DNA from 2 places in the Bacillus sp. TL12 genome. Region 1 is predicted to be linked to the other one. Evidence: predicted binding sites of a transcription regulator. Region 1 holds the regulator's gene; the other holds the start of a gene.

What was found. Region 1 encodes NrdR, which represses ribonucleotide reductase genes. Its sites were predicted from a motif close to AACACNATATATNGTGTT; they were not measured.
Region 2: the regulator NrdR is predicted to act here: its motif matches at 1,386-1,403, upstream of LOK41_RS10090 (anaerobic ribonucleoside triphosphate reductase).

Annotation. Positions count from the first base shown of each region.
Region 1 covers NZ_JAJJBY010000002.1:302,548-305,978, forward strand. The annotation lists gene LOK41_RS03515 (glyceraldehyde-3-phosphate dehydrogenase) at 1-970, shown strand, start outside; gene speD (adenosylmethionine decarboxylase) at 1,360-1,743, shown strand; gene nrdR (transcriptional regulator NrdR) at 1,916-2,377, shown strand; gene LOK41_RS03530 (replication initiation and membrane attachment family protein) at 2,542-3,431, shown strand, end outside.
Region 2 covers NZ_JAJJBY010000008.1:79,077-82,507, reverse strand. The annotation lists gene LOK41_RS10090 (anaerobic ribonucleoside triphosphate reductase) at 1-1,342, opposite strand, end outside; gene plsY (glycerol-3-phosphate 1-O-acyltransferase PlsY) at 1,569-2,165, shown strand; gene LOK41_RS10080 (HesB/YadR/YfhF family protein) at 2,425-2,715, shown strand; gene LOK41_RS10075 (acyl-CoA thioesterase) at 2,743-3,162, opposite strand; gene LOK41_RS10070 (glycoside hydrolase family 18 protein) at 3,272-3,431, shown strand, end outside.

The DNA.
Region 1 (3,431 bases):
GATAAAAGAAAGCGCATTCGAAATTGTAGCGATTAACGCAAGCTATCCACCAGAAACATTAGCACATTTAATCAAGTATGATACAGTTCATGGCAAGTTTGACGGAACAGTGGAAGCATTTGAAGATCATTTATTAGTGGATGGGAAAATGATTCGCCTTCTAAACAACCGCGATCCAAAAGAATTGCCTTGGAAAGAACTAGGTGTTGAAATTGTAATTGAAGCAACTGGTAAATTTAATGCGAAAGAAAAAGCGATTCTTCATGTAGAAGCTGGGGCAAAGAAGGTTATTTTAACAGCGCCAGGTAAAAATGAAGATGTAACAATTGTAGTTGGTGTAAATGAAGAACAATTAGACATTACAAAACATACTGTGATTTCAAATGCATCTTGTACAACAAACTGTTTAGCGCCTGTTGTTAAGGTGTTAGATGAGCAGTTTGGAATTGAAAACGGTTTAATGACAACTGTTCATGCTTATACAAATGACCAAAAAAATATTGATAACCCACATAAAGATTTACGAAGAGCACGTGCTTGTGGACAGTCTATTATTCCTACAACAACAGGTGCTGCAAAAGCTCTAGCGAAAGTTCTTCCACATTTAAATGGAAAACTTCATGGAATGGCACTTCGTGTTCCAACACCAAACGTGTCTCTTGTTGACTTAGTAGTAGATGTGAAACGTGATGTAACAGTTGAGGAAATTAATGAAGCGTTTAAAACTGTTGCAAACGGTCCACTGAAAGGGATTATTGAATTCAGTGAGGAACCTTTAGTTTCGATTGACTTTAATACAAATACACACTCAGCTATCATTGATAGTTTATCTACAATGGTAATGGGCGAACGTAAAGTGAAAGTACTTGCTTGGTATGATAACGAGTGGGGTTACTCTCGCCGTGTTGTAGATCTTGTGCAGTTAGTTGCTGCTGAATTAACAAAACAAGAAAATGTACAACACATTTAATGATACAAGGAAGGCAAGCGATTGCTTGTCTTCTTTTTTTGTATTTTTTTCTGAAAAGGAAAAAAATTATACAAGTATATTTTCGCGAATGGTACATAGGAGAAACCATTGTGATTATTGCATTTGTGAATCAATTATTTGTTTTTTGGAAAAGTAAAGAAGAGAATATGACAAAAAATCGAAAAAACTGTTGTTGCAAAATGAAAATAAACAAAGTATACTAACACTCGTAAACTTAAGAGCTGAGGTACGTAGTTACTACTTAAAGGGTTAGGACCTCTCTGGACTAACTTTCCCCCGTGGTAGTAGAGCAAGCCAAATTGCAAATTAGTTTTCAATTCGAACAGTTAGATTAAATTTTTATGAGGGGGAACTGTAGAATGGATACTATGGACACGATGGGTCGTCACGTAATCGCTGAACTTTGGGATTGCGATTTCGACAAGCTTAATGATATGCCGTTTATTGAACAATTATTTGTGGATGCAGCACTAAGAGCAGGTGCTGAAGTACGTGAGGTTGCTTTTCATAAATTTGCGCCACAGGGTGTAAGTGGAGTTGTAATCATTTCGGAATCACATTTAACAATTCATAGCTTCCCGGAGCACGGCTATGCAAGTATTGATGTTTATACTTGTGGGGATCGTATTGATCCAAATGTTGCTGCAGAATACATTGCAGAAGGTTTAAATGCGAAAACGCGAGAGAGCATCGAGCTTCCTCGAGGCACAGGTAGCTTCGAAATTAAGCATAGAGAAACAAAAGCTCTTTAAAAAAGAACATAATTGATTTAAAATGTAAAGAGGTGTATAATGCACCTCTTTTTTAGTTTATATAAATGGAAGTAGTAAGCGTAGACAAATAGGTTATATAATATTGTATATATATTTTCGCATGTAGGTGAAACGAGAAGAATGAAGATTAAATTGCAAGGGAGTGAATGAGTTGCGTTGTCCAACCTGTTTTCATAATGGTACAAGAGTATTGGATTCACGTCCGGTAGATGAGGGACGCTCCATTCGAAGAAGAAGAGAGTGTGAAAGTTGTTTAAATCGATTTACGACATTTGAACGAGTAGAAGAACCACCTCTTATTGTTGTAAAAAAAGAGGGAACACGAGAAGAGTTTAATAAAGAAAAGATTTTACGCGGGTTAATTAAAGCGTGTGAAAAAAGACCTGTATCGTTAAAGCAATTAGAAGGAGTAACGCAAAAAGTAGAGCGTGAACTTCGTAATTTAGGAATATCAGAAGTGAAAAGCGATATGATCGGTGAAATCGTAATGGAAGCACTTCGAGATATTGACGATGTTGCTTATGTACGATTTGCGTCTGTATACCGTCAATTTAAAGATTTAAATGTATTCATTGAGGAATTAAAAGATATACTGCAAAAAGAAAGAGAATAAGATAAAACTCTGATTCGCGGTGGCTGTCTCTTTGTTTCATTTCTTTTGGAATGATGGAAGAATTGAACCCGCAAATTACGTGAAAAAGAGCTATAAGCGTAAGCTATTAGCTCTTTTTTACTAATAGAATACGTAAAATGGACAAAAGAAAGGAATTGCAGGGAATGGAAAAACAGTCATGGATGGAGCTATTGCCAATCGATCGTTATAAAGTAAGTGCAAAAGGGCTATTGCATAATTACGATCGGAAGGTATTAACAATGTTATATCAACCATTAGTGGGTAGCAAGGCTTTTAGCCTATACATGACGCTGTGGGGAGAGCTAGAGCAGGATCGTGTATTTGGAAAAGAGAATACACATCACTCTCTGATGGTGACAATGCAAATGCAGCTTCCTGAAGTATATGAAGAACGGGTGAAATTAGAAGCAATTGGGCTTTTAAACGTATATATTAAAAAAGAAAAAGATATTCGGATGTTTATATATGAATTGCAGCCACCACTAACTCCAAAACAATTTTTTGATGATATTGTTTTGAGTATTTTCTTGTACAACAGATTGAGCAGAGCGAAATATAATCAAGTTAAACAATACTTCTTAGAAGAAGAATTCGATTTTGCTTCATATGAAAATGTTACACGTTCTTTTAATGATGTATTTGGTTCATTTAATCCAGGTCAATTTGAGCATGCACAAGAGGAAGTTCGTATTCCAAAGACAACAGTCATGCCTGGAAATGAACAGGGGACTGCGCCTAAGGTTTGGAATGATTTCTTTGACTTTTCTTTATTTCTAGAAGGGGTATCGACGCTCGTCCCAAGAAAGGCAATTACGGATCAAGTACGTGAATGTGTCATTACGCTAGCCTACGTGTATGACGTCGATGTATTATCGATGCAAAATATAGTGCTTGGTGCAGTGACAGAATTACAAACGATTGATACGGAGAGGCTTCGTAAAGGAGCGCGTGATTGGTATCAATTTGAAAACGGTCAAGCGCTTCCGGTGTTAAGTGAACGGGTGCAACCTCATTCTACGCGTACGATGAAAGA
Region 2 (3,431 bases), on a different contig from region 1:
TCGCTTGATCCATCTTCTCTCTCATAAAGGTCACGATTTCATTTCCAAGATCCCATGATTCTTTATCTTCCCCATGATGTTTTCCTGTTAAAGCAACTAAACATTCTGCAAGGCCGATAAAACCAATACTTAACGTTCCTTGTTTTAAAATTTCAGCAACAGAATCTTCAGGATGCAGTTTTTCTCCGCCCCGCCATACTCCTTGTGAATATAAAAAGTGAAAATCTCTTGCCTTTTTCGTACACTGGTAAGCAAATCTTTCTAGTAGTTGACGAATGCCAAGATCCACATAATAATGTAAAGCTTCAAAAAATGTTTCTTTTGAACCGCTAATCAATGCCAATTTCACTAAGTTAATAGAAGTAAACGATAAATTCCCTCTTCCAATTGCAGTCTCTTCCCCATGAATATTAGACATAACACGCGTACGACAGCCCATATAACATACTTCGCTTTCTGAACGACCATCATAATGCGCTGCATTAAATGGCGCATCTAAAAATGAAAAATTCGGGAACAACCGCTCAGCAGTCGTTTCTAGTGCCAATTCAAACAAATCATAGTTCGGATCACTCTCTTCAAAATTGACACCTTTTTTCAGCTTAAAGATTTGAATAGGGAAGATAGGTGTTTCACCTTTTCCTAATCCAGCCTGAGTCGCTCGTAATAATTGCTGAATTAATAATCTTCCTTCTTTCGATGTATCCGTTCCGTAGTTAATAGAGATAAACGGAACTTGCCCACCTCCCCGGCTATGCATACTATTAGAATTATGAATAAACGCTTCACAAGCTTGATACGTATCGTTTTCTGTTTCTTTCCATGCAAATTCTTCTACTTGCTCTTTTGTTAACGGATACGCCCCTAATCTGTTCTTATTTCTCTCAAATGTTTTTCTCACATACGGTGCTAAATCAATATCAAATAAGGCAAATGATTGACCGCCGTGCTGCATGTTCTGGTTTGCCTGAAAAATAATCGAAGAAAGCGCCAACGCGCTTTTAATATCTTGTGGTTGTCTCATATGTCCATGCCCGGTATGAAATCCTTTTTCAAGCATTTGTGCTAAAGGAATTTGCGAACATGTTGTCGTACCTGTCGCATAAAAGTCTAAATCATGTGGGTATAATATATTTTGATTGATTGCTTTTTTTACTTCTTCAGAAAGTAACTGTTCCATTGCATAATATTTGGCGCTCTCAGATGCAAATGTTCCCATCATTCCCATTGGAGACCGTCCATCAACATTTGCATTTTCTTGCATTAAATCTTGCTCATTCCCGTGGACAATTGTTTCAAAAATCTTCATTAATTCTTCTCCACACGTACTTTGTTTCATCATTTCCCAAACCTCCAACAACATCTTGTTAATTCACTAACAAAATGATACAACATATAGTTCTAATCAATCTGTGAGAAATGTAACATTCCTGTGAAAGTTTTTTTAAGAAACTTTGAATTTTTCATTTACAAAAAAGAAATGTGATCTTTACAAATGTATGGTACAATATACGGGAAAAACTCTTTTTACCCTTTATCAACACATTTGAATAAAGGAGACTGAACTTATGCTTATTACATATCTTTTATTTATCGTTGCCTATTTACTTGGCTCGATTCCCTTTGCACTTGTTGTTGGAAAAATTGGTTATGGAATCGACATTCGCGAGCATGGTAGCGGTAATTTAGGAGGAACGAATACATTTCGGACGCTAGGGAAAAAAGCAGGTTTTATCGTTACAATTGCTGACATTTTAAAGGGGACGTTAGCGACAGCACTACCGTTAATTTTCGCCTTAGACACCCATCCCCTTTGGTTTGGATTAGCTGCAGTTCTTGGACATGTATATCCGATTTTCGCGAAATTCCGCGGCGGAAAAGCAGTCGCAACTTCTGCTGGAGTACTCTTATGCTACACGCCAATCATTTTTGTAATATTAGCCGCTGTCTTTTTCACCCTGCTATTTACAACGAGATACGTATCGCTTTCTTCTATGGTAACGGCTGTTGTTGCTGTTATCGCATCAATTATTGACGGGAATAAAATCTTCATTGTTGCGATGTGTTTATTAGCTGGTATGGTTATTTATAAACACCGTGCCAATATTGGACGAATTATAAATAAAACTGAGCCGAAAGCGAATTTTACAAAGAAACAAAAGTAAGGTTGTGCCCCACATAAAGTGAAACTTTAATCAGTGGGGGTTTTCTTCATCCCCACTGATTATTAGTTGAACCAATCGGGCTTTTACGGACAGTTTATCTCCCACCTAATTTCTTTGCTCCCGCCGAATTTTGAGGTGGGAGTATTACTGTCCGTTAATGCGGGATAACGCAAAAAGAAAACGCAAAGCATATTAATAGCGTCTTTTTGCGTTATTTTTTATACTATAGAAAAAGCAACATAACTTGGAGGAACTATACATGAATCTTTCCGTAACAAAAGAAGCAGTAAATTGGTATAAAGATGAATTAAACTTACAATCTGGCGATACACTTCGCTTTTTCGTACAATATGGTGGTTGCAGCACTGTTCAAAAGGGACTTTCTCTAGGAATCCGTAAAGACGATCCTGCTCATCCTGCCACTCAAATTCAAGAAGAAGGCATTAACTTCTTCATTGAATCGGATGATGAATGGTTCTTTGATGGGCATGACTTATCTGTTACACTTAACGACGGTGATGACTTCCCGCAATTTAATTATGAAAAATAAAAAAAGTGTGGCCCAGGGCCACACTTTTTATTTTTTCTTAATTTCTTCATACTTCGCATACCACTCAGGGTATAATTTCTTAAAGGATACAGGACGGAATCCCTCTTTTTTCGCACAAATATTTGTTGTTGTAGCCGTAATACAAAGGTCTCCATCACCATTATAAATTTCATATCCGTAAATAACACGGAGTGGACTAACTGAATCAATCCATGTTTTTACAATTGCTTTTTCTCCATAACGCATTGCTTTCCGATATGAAATTTGCAAATCTAATACTGGAGAAATAACTCCTTCTTTTTCCATTTCAATATATGAAAATCCTAATTCTTGTATTAATTTAGTACGCCCCAATTCCAGCCATACTAAATAATTTGAGTGATACACCACACCCATTTGATCTGTTTCCGCATAGCGGATTTCAATTTCGTGTTCTGCTACAAACATATCACAATCTCCTTCTCGCTTCTGTTTCCTCGCATACATTTAATCATAATACAGTGAAATCAAAAATAAAATAGAAACGGTGAATCTTTTTCCTGAAAGGAGCGAGTATATGATTCAAATTGTAACCGTTCGTAGCGGTGACAGCGTATATAGCTTAGCGTCAAAATACGGAACTACACCTGAAGAAATTGTAAAAGACAATGGACTTAATCCAACTGAAACACTTGTTGTCGGTCAGGCACTAATTGTAAATACGAAAGGGAATAACT